2 regions of the Duganella zoogloeoides genome follow, and region 2 is predicted to be linked to the other one. Evidence: predicted binding sites of a transcription regulator. Region 2 holds the regulator's gene; the other holds the start of a gene.
The links. Region 2 encodes HrcA, which represses chaperone genes, less so after heat shock. Its sites were predicted from a motif close to TTAGCACTCNNNNNNNNNGAGTGCTAA; they were not measured.
Positions count from the first base shown of each region.

Region 1: a site for HrcA is predicted at 2,998-3,024, ahead of groES (co-chaperone GroES). Genes of this name have one in related genera too.

Region 1 is NZ_CP140152.1:974,995-982,290, forward strand. It holds gene SR858_RS04235 (glycoside hydrolase family 53 protein) at 1-322, shown strand, start outside; gene SR858_RS04240 (DUF7684 family protein) at 382-810, shown strand; gene groL (chaperonin GroEL) at 903-2,552, opposite strand; gene groES (co-chaperone GroES) at 2,615-2,905, opposite strand; gene SR858_RS04255 (YnfA family protein) at 3,149-3,478, opposite strand; gene dgoD (galactonate dehydratase) at 3,562-4,710, opposite strand; gene SR858_RS04265 (SMP-30/gluconolactonase/LRE family protein) at 4,909-5,862, shown strand; gene SR858_RS04270 (LysR substrate-binding domain-containing protein) at 5,971-6,930, shown strand; gene SR858_RS04275 (TonB-dependent receptor) at 7,108-7,296, shown strand, end outside.
Region 2 is NZ_CP140152.1:133,837-141,132, reverse strand. It holds gene SR858_RS00645 (barstar family protein) at 1-169, opposite strand, end outside; gene SR858_RS00640 (ExbD/TolR family protein) at 169-600, opposite strand; gene SR858_RS00635 (MotA/TolQ/ExbB proton channel family protein) at 597-1,256, opposite strand; gene dapB (4-hydroxy-tetrahydrodipicolinate reductase) at 1,271-2,080, opposite strand; gene SR858_RS00625 (outer membrane protein assembly factor BamE) at 2,094-2,735, opposite strand; gene fur (ferric iron uptake transcriptional regulator) at 2,952-3,383, shown strand; gene hrcA (heat-inducible transcriptional repressor HrcA) at 3,384-4,400, opposite strand; gene SR858_RS00610 (HAD family hydrolase) at 4,412-5,146, opposite strand; gene SR858_RS00605 (hypothetical protein) at 5,364-5,984, shown strand; gene SR858_RS00600 (hypothetical protein) at 6,027-6,665, shown strand; gene rsmA (16S rRNA (adenine(1518)-N(6)/adenine(1519)-N(6))-dimethyltransferase RsmA) at 6,829-7,296, opposite strand, start outside.

The DNA.
Region 1 (7,296 bases), 840 kb from region 2:
CAAGTGGGACGTGATCGGCATGTCGCATTATCCACCGCCAGCGGACTGGACCAACTACAACAACCGCATCTCGATCAACATGAAGGACATGGTGGCGCGCTACGCCAAGCCGGTGATGGTGACCGAGGTGGGCATGGACTGGACGCAAGCTGCAACGTCCAAGGCCATGGTGGCCGACCTGCTGACCAAGACCAAGGCGCTGGGCTCCAACGGCCTGGGCGTGTTCTATTGGGAGCCACAGGCATACCCGAGCTGGCAGGGCTATACGTTTGGGGCACTGGACGGCAGCGGCAAGTTTACCATCGCGCTCGATCCCTTCTGAGCGTAATTGCAGGTTGGCGGGAATCAGGGGAGAATGCGTCGTTTGAACCTCCGAGACGCATGATGAAAAAAAATCCTCCCCGCTACCTGCACCTGGCACCGGCAGACGAATTGCCGGTACTCGAAGCGCTCGATCACTTCAAGGCTGTGCTGGTGGTCGATGTGGACGTGCTGGAAACGGTACGCTGGGACATCAGCCGCTGGCTGGTCGAGTCAGGCTGCAAATACGCCATGGTGTGGGGCAAGGACGCCGAGCAGTGGCAAGAGTCGATCGACGACGCCCACCTGGAAGCAACCAACTACGAAGACGTGGACGAAGCCGACCTGGTGATCACCACGTCGCACGAGGACGACGACCTCTCCGAAGTCTTCTGGTTCGCCCAGCACCGCGCCAGCCACCCCGCGCACGAGCTGCACGACACCCTGATCGTGCATATCGCCGATGCGCCGCGTCGCGAGGAAATCGAGGACCAGTTCCACGACGCTTGATTGCAAACGTGAAAAAGCCCGCGCAGGCCAAAAGCTTGCGCGGGCTTTTTTGTTGGCAAGCCAGGCTCCACAGAGCCTGACCGGCCGGCACATTACATCATGCCGTCCATACCACCCATACCGCCCATGCCACCCATGCCACCCATGCCGCCAGCTGCTTTGTCGTCAGCCGATTCAGCGATCATGCAGTCGGTGGTCAGCATCAGGCCGGCGATCGAGGCTGCGTTTTGCAGTGCCGAACGGGTAACTTTTGCTGGATCCAGAACACCCATTTCGACCATGTCGCCGTAGGTGCCGTTGGCGGCGTTGTAGCCGTAGTTGCCGGTGCCGGCCAGAACCGCTGCCACGACGACCGACGCTTCTTCGCCGGCGTTTTGCACGATCATGCGCAGCGGCTCTTCCATCGCGCGCAGCACGATCTTGATACCTGCGTCCTGGTCAGGATTGTCGCCCTTCAGGCCAGCAACTTGAGCGCGGGCGCGCAGCAGGGCAACGCCGCCGCCAGCCACAATGCCTTCTTCCACGGCAGCGCGGGTAGCGTGCAGTGCATCTTCAACGCGGGCTTTCTTTTCTTTCATTTCGACTTCGGTGGCAGCGCCAACCTTGATCACGGCAACACCGCCGGCCAGCTTGGCCACGCGCTCTTGCAGCTTTTCACGGTCGTAGTCCGAGGTCGCTTCTTCGATCTGCACGCGGATTTGCTTGACGCGGCCTTCGATTGCAGCGGCTTGACCGGCACCGTCGATGACGATGGTGTTTTCCTTGCCGACTTCGATACGCTTGGCCTGGCCCAGCTCTTCCAGGGTGATCTTTTCCAGGGTCAGGCCGACTTCTTCAGCAACAACCTGGCCGCCGGTCAGGATGGCGATGTCTTCCAGCATGGCTTTACGACGGTCGCCGAAGCCTGGGGCTTTCACGGCAACGGTTTTCAGGATGCCGCGGATGTTGTTCACCACCAGGGTGGCCAGCGCTTCGCCTTCGATGTCTTCGGCGATGATCAGCAGTGGACGGCCGGCTTTGGCAACTTGTTCCAGTACGGGCAGCAGGTCACGGATGTTCGAGATTTTCTTGTCGCACAGCAGCACGAACGGGCTTTCCAGGGCAGCAACCTGCTTTTCCTGGTTGTTGATGAAGTATGGCGACAGGTAGCCGCGGTCGAACTGCATACCTTCAACGATGTCGAGCTCGTCGTTCAGCGACTTGCCGTCTTCCACGGTGATCACGCCTTCCTTGCCGACTTTTTCCATCGCTTCAGCGATGCGTTCGCCGATCGACGAATCCGAGTTGGCCGAGATCGCGCCAACCTGGGCGATTTCCTTGGTGGTGGTGGTAGGCTTGGCGATTTTTTTCAGTTCTTCGACGGTCGCTGCAACGGCCTTGTCGATACCGCGCTTCAGATCCATCGGGTTCATGCCGGCGGCAACGAACTTCATGCCTTCGCGCACGATTGCCTGGGCCAGCACGGTGGCGGTGGTGGTGCCGTCGCCGGCGTTGTCGCTGGTGCGGGAAGCAACTTCCTTGACCATTTGCGCGCCCATGTTCTGCAGCTTGTCTTTCAGTTCGACTTCTTTGGCGACCGATACGCCGTCCTTGGTGACGGTTGGGGCACCGAACGAGCGCTCCAGGACCACGTTGCGGCCTTTCGGGCCCAGGGTGACTTTGACGGCGTTGGCCAGAATGTTGACGCCTTCTACCATTTTGGCGCGCGCTGCGTCGCCGAAGATAACTTCTTTAGCTGCCATGTTTATTACTCCTGTGAGGTGTTAAGTTGGAAATCGTGGACCAGTGATTGCAATGAATGCAATTACTTGGTGACGATCGCCATGATGTCTTCTTCGCGCATGACCATCAGTTCCTGGCCGTCGATCTTGACGGTCTGGCCGGCGTATTTGCCGAACAGGACGCGGTCGCCTACTTTGACATCCAGAGGACGGACTTTGCCGTCTTCCAGGATCTTGCCATTGCCAACGGCGAGGACTTCGCCTTGATCCGGTTTTTCAGCAGCCGCATCAGGGATGATCAGGCCGGATGCAGTCTTGGTTTCCTGGTCGAGACGTTTGACGATAACGCGATCGTTCAAAGGGCGAAGGTTCATACAAAACTCCTTAATTAACAATGGTACAGTTGGTTGCTGTTTCAATCACATTGCAGGGATCGCCACAGCGCAAAGTTGGACAAGAGACTTTGTTAGCACTCTCTCGTAACGAGTGCCAATTATAGGGACGACATCCCTGTATTTCAAGGCACAAGATTTGTGAAAGCGCAAAAAAGCAGCGATGTGATGTCTGAGTGGCAACAGAATTCGGCGATATCGAGAAAAGTCTCGGCGTTGCCGAGACTATGACGACGGCTGCAAGGCGATCACGGCCATGCCCGCCAGGGCCAGGCCGGCGCCGGCCATGTCGTACCGGGTCAGCGCCACGCCGTCCACCAGGCGCAGCCACAGCAGTGCGACGGCGATGTAGGCGCCGCCGTAAGCGGCGTAGGTGCGCGCCGCGCCGGTGGGATGCAAGGTCAGCAGCCAGGCAAACAGGGCCAGCGACAGGGCCGCCGGCAACAGCAGCCATGGCGACTTGTCCTGCCGCAGGACCAGCCAGGGCAGGTAGCAGCCGACGATTTCGGCGATGGCGGTGATGAAGAAGAGGGCGGCAAGTTTGATGAAATCCATGCCGTCATGATACCGGGTGGGCGCAGTAGCGGGGCGTATAAAAAAAGCCGGCAATCACGCCGGCTTCGGTTACCACGATTGCATCACCACTCGGCGACGCTGCCATCCTTGTGGCGCCAGACCGGGTTGCGCCAGTCGCCGGCGTTCTTGCTGGCGGCGATCACGCGTTCTTCGTCCACTTCCACGCCCAGGCCAGGCTTGCGCAGCGGCGCGCAATAGCCGTCGACGATCTTGAAGTCTTCCTTGTTGATCACGTAGTCGAGCAGCTCGCCGCCCTTGTTGTAGTGGATGCCCATGCTTTGCTCTTGCAGCACGGCGTTGTACGACACGAAGTCCACCGCCAGGCACGAAGCCAGGGCAACCGGACCGAGCGGGCAGTGCGGCGCCAGCGTGATGTCGTAGGCTTCGGCCATCGAGGCGATTTTCAGGCACTCGGTGATGCCGCCGGCGTGCGACAAATCTGGCTGCACGATCGACAGGCCGCCGGCCGCGAACACGTTCTTGAACTCGAAGCGCGAATACATGCGCTCGCCGGCTGCCAGCGGGATCGAGGTCATCTCGGCCAGGCGCGGGTAGTATTCGGCTTGCTCGGCCAGGACCGGCTCTTCCACGAACAGCGGACGGAACTGCTCCAGTTCGCGCAGCAGGGTCTTGGCCATCGGCGCGGCCACGCGGCCGTGGAAGTCCAGGCCGAATTCGATGGTGTTGCCGAACGCTTCGCGGATTTCCGCCACGCGCTTGACCGCTTCATCGACCGCTGCCGACGTATCGAGCAGGCCCAGTTCTTCGGTGCCGTTCATCTTGAAGGTGTCGAAGCCGCCTTCTTTCAGTTTGGCGATCTGTTCGATGATGTCGGCAGGACGGTCGCCGCCCACCCAGCTGTACATCTTCATGCGGTCGCGCACCAGGCCGCCCAGCAGTTCGTACACGGGCTGGCCCAGGACCTTGCCCTTGATGTCCCACAGCGCCTGGTCGATACCGGCGATCGCGCTCATCAGGATGGCGCCGCCACGGTAGAAGCCGGCGCGGTACATGGTTTGCCACAGGTCGTTGATGCGCGACGGGTCCTGGCCGATCAAATACGGCTCCATTTCCTGGACGGCCGTTTCCACGGTGCGGGCGCGGCCTTCGATGACCGGTTCGCCCCAGCCGACTACGCCTTCATCGGTTTCGATTTTCAGCAGCATCCAGCGCGGTGGAACACGGTAGGTCGTCAGTTTGGTGATTTTCATAGGGGTGAGGAATGAGAGTAAGTTCAATGAACAGCACACAGTCTAAAACGGCGCCCCGCTATGGAAATATGATTAATTCGCCACAAACCATATCATTATCGAATACCAGAAATAAACAAGTCAGCTATCTGATATCAAGATAGCTGATAGTGATTTTTTTATATCTGTCGGACGCCGGCCGCGCTTACACTCAGCGTCATGATAGACATCTCCACGCCTGCCATCGCCGCCGTCGCTGCGGACGCCATCCTGCTGCAGCGCGGCGGCCGCACCGGCGGTGTCCTGCGCTGGGACGCAGCCGGCAACTGCTGGCGCTGGTCCGATCCGCTGACCGGCCTGTTGTACAACTGGCCGTCTGCTGGCGCTGCTACCCGGTCCACACCGCCTGCCATGACCGCTACGGCCGCAACGGCGGGCAGCTTGCGCTTGTCCGAAAGCGCCTGCGCGCTGGCCGCCTGCGCCTCCGGGCGCCTGCTGCTGGGGCAGGGCAAGCGGCTGGGTATGGTCGAGTTGCCGGCGGCCGGCAGTGTCGCCAGGACGCTACAGTCGCAAGTGTTGTTGACGGTGGACGCGGCCGAGCCGCGCACGGCGATCAGCGACGGCTGCACCGACCGCGCCGGCAATTTTGTGTTCGGCACCGCCAATACCGCCAGCGATCAGCGCCCGATCGGCAGCTTTTACCAGTACTCGCAACGTCACGGCCTGCGCCGGCTGGCGCTGCCAGTGGTGGTGCGCGCGACCGGCATCGCCTTCAGCGCCGACGGCGCCCGCATGTTGTTCGCCGACGGCAACCGCATCCTGCACTGTACGTATGATGCCGACCGTGCCAGGGTTGGCAATGCCACCACGTTTGCCGAGTCGGATGTGGCCGTGGGCGCGGCCGTGATCGACAGCGCCGACTGCCTGTGGAGCATCCAGGGCGCCGAACTGGTGCGGTACGACGCCGGCGGCGCCGTGCTCTGCCGTATTGCGCTCGAAGGCGCTGCACCGGTCGCGCTGGCCTTTGGGGGCGAAGGCCTGGCGCACTTGCTGTTGTTGGGTCACGACGGCGCCTTGTACGGTTTGCCGTCCGGCTTGCTCGATAGCGCCACCGCTGGCATCGCCGACACGCTGTTCGACGACATGGCGCCCGCAGTACAGGCCGTCGGCTAGCAAGCGCGGGACGAGGAGGAAACGGGCGGGTGCGCGCGCCCGCAGAATGCGGCTTCGCCACGCTAGTCGCGCGTGCTCTACCTTTCGGGCGGTATAATAATCGCCAATATGACCGATTCCCGCTCCGACCGCTTTGTCCGCTCCCACCTGAAGACCCGCCACCTGGTATTGCTGGTGGAACTCGGCCGTCACGGTTCCATCGCGCACGCGGCGCAAGCCGCCAATCTGACTCAACCCGGTGCGTCCAAGTTGCTGGGCGAGCTTGAACACGCCCTCGGCGTGCAACTGTTCGAACGCCTGTCGCGCGGCGTGGCGCCCACCTGGTATGGCAAGGTGCTGATCCGCCGCGCTGGCGCGGCGCTGGCCGAGATGGACGCGGCGCACCAGGAAGTGATGGAACTGCTGTCGGGCCTGCGCGGACGCGTCGGCATCGGCTCGGTGCTGGCGCCAGCCACCTCGCTGGTGCCCAAGGCCATCAACCTGCTCAAGTCGCGCCATGCGCGCGTGCACGTGTCGGTCAAGATGTCCACCAGCAAAGTGCTGGTGGAGCGGCTACGCAGCGGTGAGCTCGATCTGGTAGTCGGCCGCATCCTCGACACCGCTGCCGCCGACGAACTGCATTTCGAACCACTCACCGACGAGCCGCACCTCTTGATCGCACGCAGCGACCATCCGCTGGCCGGCCGTACCGATTTGCAGCTCGAAGAACTGGTGCGGCAATGCTGGATACTGCCGCCGGCCGGCAGCATCCTGCGCGACCGCCTGACGGCCCTGTTCCTGTCGCACGGCCTCGAGCAGCCCGCCGAAACCGTCGAGACGCAAGACTTGCCGGTGGTGGCCAGCCTGCTGATGAACAGCGACATGATCGTCGCACTGCCGGCCGAGGCGGTGCAGGCCTACCTGCAGACCGGGCTGATGGCGATCCTGCCGTTCGACCTGGGCGTGAGCATGGATTCGTTCGGCATTGTGACGCGCAAGCGACACCAGCTCTCCCCGGGCGCCGACGCCATGCTGCTGGCGCTGCGCGACACCGCCACCACCATGTATCCCCACTACAGCAAGCCGTAAATAGCAAAGCTGACAAACTGTTTACGCTTTTTGTATGTCTGATATACGAACTTGATATGGGCCAACGTCAATAAGCTATTGGCCTCCCAACTTCGGTTTCGATAGCATCCCGTCTTATCCGTCCGATGTGGTTCAAAGATCAGAGACGGAACTACACAGACACTGGAGATGCACATAATGAAACACAAGAAAATGAGCCTGCTGATCGCGACCCTGTTCAGCACCCCGTTGATGGCGCAACAAGCGTTCGCGCAAGAAGCACAAGCAGAGCCAGTAGCACAGGCAGCAACTCCCGCAGCGCCGGTCGCCGGCGAAATCCAGCAAGTGAACGTGACCGGCATCCGTGCATCGGTGCGTAACGCGCTG
Region 2 (7,296 bases):
TGAGCTTGAATTTGCTCATGTTGTCGTCGTCACGCAGGTAGCTCAGGCAATCGATCCAGGCATCCATGGTGTTGCCGTAGCTGTCGGGAAAACCCAGTGCTGCTTTGCAGGCCGCATGGAAGCTTGCGGCATCAAGGATTGCTGCGCCGTTCAGTTGTGCGGTTGCCATTATTTACTCTCTGTTTTTCCGGGATCGGTAACGAAACCCAATTTGGTTAATCCGTGCGTTTGCGCGGCAGCCATCACCTGCGCCACCACCTCGTAACGGGTGTCCTTGTCGGCGCGCAGTTGCAGCTCGGGCTGTACGTCCAGCTTGGCGGCCTCCACCAGGCGCTGCTCGAGCACCTTGGGTGCCACCGCCTCGTTGTTCCAGTACACCTGCCCCTTGGCGTCGATCGCTACCGTCACGGTCGTGGCCGGCGCGGGCGGGGCGGCTGGCGCCTGCGCCTTGGGCAGCTCCAGTTGAACCGAACTGGTCCACACCGGCGCACCGAGGATGAAAATCACCAGCAGCACCAGCATCACGTCCACCATCGGCGTGACGTTGATGTCGGCCATGGGGCCGGGCTGGCGGTGGTGGTTGAAGGCGCCGAAGCTCATTTTTTGACCAGGTACGCGTGCAGGTCGTGGGCGAACGCGTCAAGCTCGGCCAGGGTCAGGCGGTTGACGCGGTTGAAGGCGTTATACGCCAGCACGGCAGGAATGGCCACCGTCAGGCCCACGGCCGTCATCACCAGCGCTTCGCCCACCGGACCGGCCACCTTGTCGAGCTGCATGGCGCCGCTGGTCGAGATATTGGCCAGCGCATGGTAAATCCCCCACACCGTCCCCAGCAGGCCGACAAACGGCGCGGTCGCGCCGATCGACGCCAGCAGGGTCAGGCCGCCTTCGAGGCGGTTGGTGGAGTGCTGGATCGCCGCGCGCAGCACGCGCGTGATCTGCGCCGAACGGTCCATTTCGCCACCTAGGGTGGGATGGTCGGGCACGACCAGCTGCGCCGCACCCTGCCGGGCCAGCGGCACGAAGATGTTTTCGGGGTCGGCCAGCGCCAGCGTCGCGACGCCGTCGGCCATGGTGGGCGCGTCCCAGAACGCCTGCACGGCCGGCGCGCTGCGGCGGATGCGCACCGCGCCATACAGCTTGGCCAGGATGAAGAACCAGCTCACCAGCGACATCGCCAGCAGCACCAACGCGACCGCGTGGCTGACCGCATCGGCTTGCGCCCAGAAATGCGAGAGCGAGAAGTTGCCGGCCACGGAGACTTACCCGCTTAACCGTTAAGGGACAGCACGTCGTACATGTCGAACAGGCCGGTCGGCTTGTCCGCCAGGAAGCGGCAGGCACGCAACGCGCCGTGGGCGTAGGTGACGCGGCTGCTCGATTTATGGCTGATCTCGATGCGCTCGCCGATGCCGGCAAACAGCACGGTGTGGTCACCGACGATATCGCCGCCACGGATGGTGGCAAAGCCGATCGACGACGGGTCGCGCTCGCCGGTCACGCCTTCGCGCGCGAACACGCCGCATTCTTTCAGGTCGCGGCCCAGTGCATCGGCAATCACTTCGCCCATTTTCAGCGCGGTGCCAGAAGGTGCGTCCACTTTAAAACGGTGGTGGGCTTCGACCACTTCGATGTCGTAGCCAGTGGACAGCGCCTTGGCGGCCTGCTCGAGCAGCTTCATGGTGACGTTGACGCCCACGCTGAAGTTGGGCGAGAACACGATCGCGGTTTTCTTGGCCGCCTCGGCAATCGCGGCCTTGCCGGCTTCATCGAAACCGGTGGTGCCGATCACCAGCTTGATGCCGTGTTCGGCGCAGTAGGCCAGGTGTTCGAGCGTGCCTTCGGGACGGGTAAAGTCGATCAGGTATTGGGCATCGGCCAGGCCACGGGCCAGGTCCGATTCCACGATCACGCCGGCCGGCTGGCCGAGGAAGGCGGCGGCATCTTCGCCCACCCCGGGTGCACCGGCGTGGTTGAGGGCGCCGGCCAGGCGGGCATCGTCGGCCTGCTGGACGGATTCGATCAGGATGCGGCCCATGCGGCCACCGGCGCCGGCAATGGCGATATTCATCTCGGTCATGCTGTTTCCTTGCTTATTTCGTTTCAGTACTCACGCCCACGCCAACCGGCGCAGCATTGGCCTTGTCGCTGCCCGCTGGCAGTGGCGCGGTGGACGGGGCCGGCTTGTTTTCGGGCGCGTCCTGGTTCTTCTTGATCTTCGGCGCCGGACCGGCGATGCGGGCAATGTATTCCTTTTCGGTCGGCAGGTTGCCACCTTCCCAGCGCTCGACCTTGCCGTCCTTGTCGAAGAACACGATCACGCGGCTGGTGGTGATTTCGCCGCTGCCCTTGGCCATGCGAAACGCGTAGTCCCAGCGGTTGGCGTGGAACGGGTCGGCCAGCAGCGCGGTGCCGAAGATGAAGCGGACCTGGTCGCGCGTCATGCCCACCTTGAGCTGGTTCAGCATTTCTTCCGAGACGAAGTTACCTTGCTGGATGTCGGGACGGTACGGCGAGAAGAACCACATGAAGCGTTGCAGCTTGGTGATGGTGGTGGTCTGTGCGCCCTTGCTGGCGTCCAGCGTCGGCTCGGCGTCCTTGACCTGGTTCGATCTCTCGCCCAGCGTGGTTTTGGAAGCGCAGCCACCCAGCGCTGCGGCCAGCACTACACATGCGACCACCTTGGAAGTAGAACCGTGCAACAACGACTGCGATAAAGCCTGGGTGACGCGCATAAATGTCCTCAATCTGGTCAAGCGGAATGCCAAAAAACGCCATATCATAAAGCACAATCCCTGATATGTCCTTGTTTTGCAAGGCGCAAGTGTAAAAGTTTGCAAATGCCAAAAAACCGCCAACGGTGCAAGACGGCGGTAGATTGTGTGCGGCGCGGCGCGGAGTGCGTTAAACTGTGGGCTAGCTAATCGCCAACCAGAATAAGAGTGTCCACCATGGGAAATAATCCAACCGATCTGAAGGCCAGCGGCCTGAAAGCCACGCTGCCTCGCCTTAAAATCCTGGACATCTTCCAGACCAGCGACGTCCGCCACCTGACCGCCGAGGATGTTTATAAAATCCTGCTGGCCGACAATATGGACGTGGGCCTGGCCACCGTCTACCGCGTGCTGACCCAGTTCGAGCAAGCCGGCTTGCTCAACCGCAATCATTTCGAAACCGGCAAGGCGATCTTCGAGCTGAACGCCGGTTCGCACCACGACCACCTGGTGTGCCTCGACTGCGGCCGCGTGGAAGAGTTTTACGACGAAGCCATCGAAGAGCGCCAGAACGCGATTGCCAAGGAGCGCGGTTTCAGCATTGCAGAGCACGCCCTGGCCATCTACGGCAACTGCACCAAGGTCGCCTGCCCCCACAAACCTGCCTGATCAATTATGGCTGAGCGCGTTCGATAGCAGCTTGGCCGTAATATCCACAATCGGTATCACCCGCTCGTACGCCATGCGGGTGGGGCCGATCACTCCCAGCGTGCCGACGATCTTGCCGTTGGCCGTGTACGGCGCCGTCACCACGCTCATCTCGTCCATCGGCACCAGGCTCGATTCGCCGCCGATATAGATCTGCACGCCACTGGCCTTGCTCGACATGTCGAGCAGTTGCAGCAAGCCGGTCTTTTGCTCGAACATGTCGAACATTTGCCGCAGCGACGACATATTGCTCGACAAGTCGCTGACCGACAGCAGGTTGCGCTCGCCCGAGATCACCATGTCGTCCTTGTCGTCGGCCATCGCCTCGCTGCCCGCCTCTACCGCCACCTGCATCAACCTGCTCATATCGTCGCGCAACTGGCGCACTTCGCCTGCCAGGCGGCGGTGCACGTCGTCGAGCGACAGGCCACCGTAGTTCTGGTTGATGTAATTGGCCGACTGCACCAGCTGCGACGGGCTGTAATCGACATCGGTGAGCAGCATGCGGTTCTGGACGTCGCCGGTAGGGCCGACAATGACCAGCAAAATGCGTTTTTCGCCCAGGCGCAGGAATTCGATCTGCTGGAACACCGATTCGCGGCGCGGGCTCAGTACCACGCCGGCAAACTGCGACAGCGACGACAGCATCTGCGCGGCATTGGAAATCATTTTTTGCGGCTGCGGCGCCTGCAGGCGCATGCGCGACTCCACCGACTGCTCGTCGAACGGCTGCACCGTGAGCAGGGTATCGACAAAAATCCGGTAGCCGCGCGGCGTGGGCACGCGCCCGGCCGACGTGTGCGGACTGGCCACGTAGCCGAGGTCTTCCAGGTCGGCCATGATGTTGCGGATGGTGGCCGGCGACAGGTCGAGACCGGAGATCTTGGACAAGGCGCGCGAGCCCACCGGCTGGCCGTCCGCAATATAGCGTTCTACCAGGGCTTTGAGCAGGGTTTGGGCGCGTGTGTCGAGTTGCATGGTGATTATCTTCAGTGTCCCTGGGGTTGGTCCTGCTTATTATGCCGCATCTGGTCCTTCACCCACACCAGCAGTTCGTCGAAACTGGCGCAGATGGCGTCAGGCACGATGCCGGCGTCGAGATGGGCGGTGCTGCCGCTGCGGTTGATCCACACCGCGCGCATGCCGACCGCCTGCGCGCCCTGCACGTCGAGCCGCAAGTCGTCGCCCACGTAGATGGCGTGCTCGGGCGCCACGCCCATCGCCGTACAGGCGGCCAGGAAAATTTCCGGCGCGGGCTTGGCGCGGCCGAAACTGTGCGAGGCCAGCGCCACTTCAAAGTGGTGGTGCAGACCGATGACTTCAAGGTCGGCGTTGCCGTTGGTGATCACGCCGAGGCGCAACATGGTGCGCAGCTCTTCCAGTGCGGGCAGCACGTCGTCGAACACGGTGACGGCGTTGCGCAGGGTGTGGAAATGGGCCATGGCGCCGTCGATATGGGCAACATCGGCGCCGGTTTCGAGAAACACGGCTTCCAGTGCGGCGCGGCGCAACTGGTACAGGTCGGCCACCATCTCCGGCTGGCGCTCGAGCAGCGCCATGCGCAGCGCGCGCAATTGCTCCACTGTATACTTGTCGGTCACCAGCGGCGCGCGTTCGGCCAGCCAGGCGTGCCAGCCCAGTTCGGCCGCCGCGATCACGGGGCCGATCGGCCACAGGGTGTCGTCGAGGTCGAACAGCAAGGCTTGCGGGGTACGAGTGGTCATGGTGGCATCGTTATGAGTCGGCAGAAGCCACCATTGTCGCACCGATCGCGGCCGGCCTGCCTCTGGCGCCGCATGCGGCACTAACACGCTGTTACATCCGTGGCGGCGACCGCTGTTACCAAATGCACTAAAATACCGCTCAAACCCGTGTAAGATGCTGCACCCGCGCTAGCCCTGTGCATGCTGCCGGCCCCTATTCGTTTTGGAGAAAGTTCTGATGAAAAATATGACTCTGCGCTCAAGCGTGGCCCTGCTGTGCGGCGCCATCCTGAGCGCCTGCGGCGGCAGCGACGGCAGCCTGCAAATTGCTGGCAACATTACCGGATTGACCAAGGCCGGGCTGGTGCTGGTCAACGAAGGCAACGGTGACACCCTCGAGATCGCCGCCGGACAGAGCACTTTTGTTTTCACCAAACCGGTGTCGGTCGATGACAACTTCAACGTCACCGTCAAGTCGCCCGGACCGGTCGGCGCCACCTGCGCGGTCAGCGGTGGCTCGGGCAAGGCCAATGTCTATAACGCCTATAACGTGCAGGTTGTCTGCACCAACGATCCGCGCAAGCTTGGCGGCGCGGTAGTGAACCTCAAATCGGACGGCCTGGTCATGGCCAATGGCGCCGATACCGTGAGCGTCCCCGCAGGCGCGGCCTCGTTCGTGTTCCCGCACACGATCGGCGATGGTTCGGCCTATGGCATCAATATACTCGAGCAACCCAAGACGCAGCGCTGTACCGTTACCGGCAACGCCGTGGGCACGATTGGCAACCAGGACTTGATCGTTGGCGCCACCACCAGCCCGGCCGTCACCCTCACCTGCGCTGACGTTCCAGCCACCTGATCAATACGCTCAACACGTCCTCGATAAACTCCGGAGAAATACATGAAATTTTCGTACGCAGGCGCGCTGGTCGCGCTGACCCTGGCCAGTCTGCTGTCGGCATGCGGCGGCAAAGCCCAATACACGGTGCAAGGTTCGGTGTCGGGCCTGACCGTGGATGGCTTGCAACTTAGCAATGGTGGCAATACGATCGATGTGCCCAAGGGCGCCTCGTCGTTTGCTTTCCCCCAGCAGATCGACTACGGCACCGAGTACGACATCACGATTACCCGAAATCCGGATTACTTCACCTGTGGCGTGTCCGGTGGCACGGGTTCGGCCGGCTACACGGTCAGCATCGGCGCTGCGGTCAGCTGCACGCCTAACTCCTATACCGTGGGTGGCACGTATTCGGGCCTGGTGTCGGTGGCAAAGGAACTGCTGCCGGGCGCAACTGCAGAAACTGACGTCGCGAACAAAGTGACTCTGATCAACGGCAGCGGCAGCCAGGTCGAGCTCAGCAGTGCTACTGCCACCAGCGGCACGTTCACCGCAGCAAGCCTGACCAACGGCGAAGTTTACAGTATCAGCATCCTGAAGCAGCCGAATAAACTGACCTGTTCCCTGACGAACCCGAACGGCGTGATACGCGCCCCCAATTCGGTGACCAACCTGACCCTCACTTGCGTACCTTCGACCTGAACTGGTCGGCAGTGGAGAGGCGACATTCACATTGATGATGTTGGATATGTGAAAAATAAAGTGGCGTGATATGCCGCGACGCAGCATACTGCACTTGTCTCCTCCACTTCTTGCAAAGGAATTGGATTTAGCCCGCTCCCTGAGCGGGCTTTTTTTTGCCTGTCTAGACTGGCTTGAGGATATTCGCCAGCGCCACGTACTGCGCCAGGCCCACCACTTCCGGGCGGTGGGTAGGATCGATGCCGGCGGCGACGATCTGTTCTTCCGTGAACATGCCGGCCAGGCAGTTGCGGATCACCTTGCGGCGTTGCGAAAACGCTTTTTGCACGACCGCTTCCAGGGTCTCGCCGTCGCACGGCAGCTGGTTAGCGACCGGCACCATGCGCACGATGGCCGATTCCACTTTCGGCGGTGGGTCGAACGCTTCCGGCGGCACCACGAACAGCAGCTTCATGTCGTAGCGCCATTGCAGCATCACCGACAGGCGGCCGAAGGTCTTGCTGCCCGGTTCGGCCACCATGCGCTCCACCACCTCTTTTTGCAGCATGAAGTGCTGGTCCTCGACCTGGCTGGCAAACGTCGCCAGGTGGAACAGCAAGGGGCTGGAAATGTTGTACGGCAAGTTGCCGAC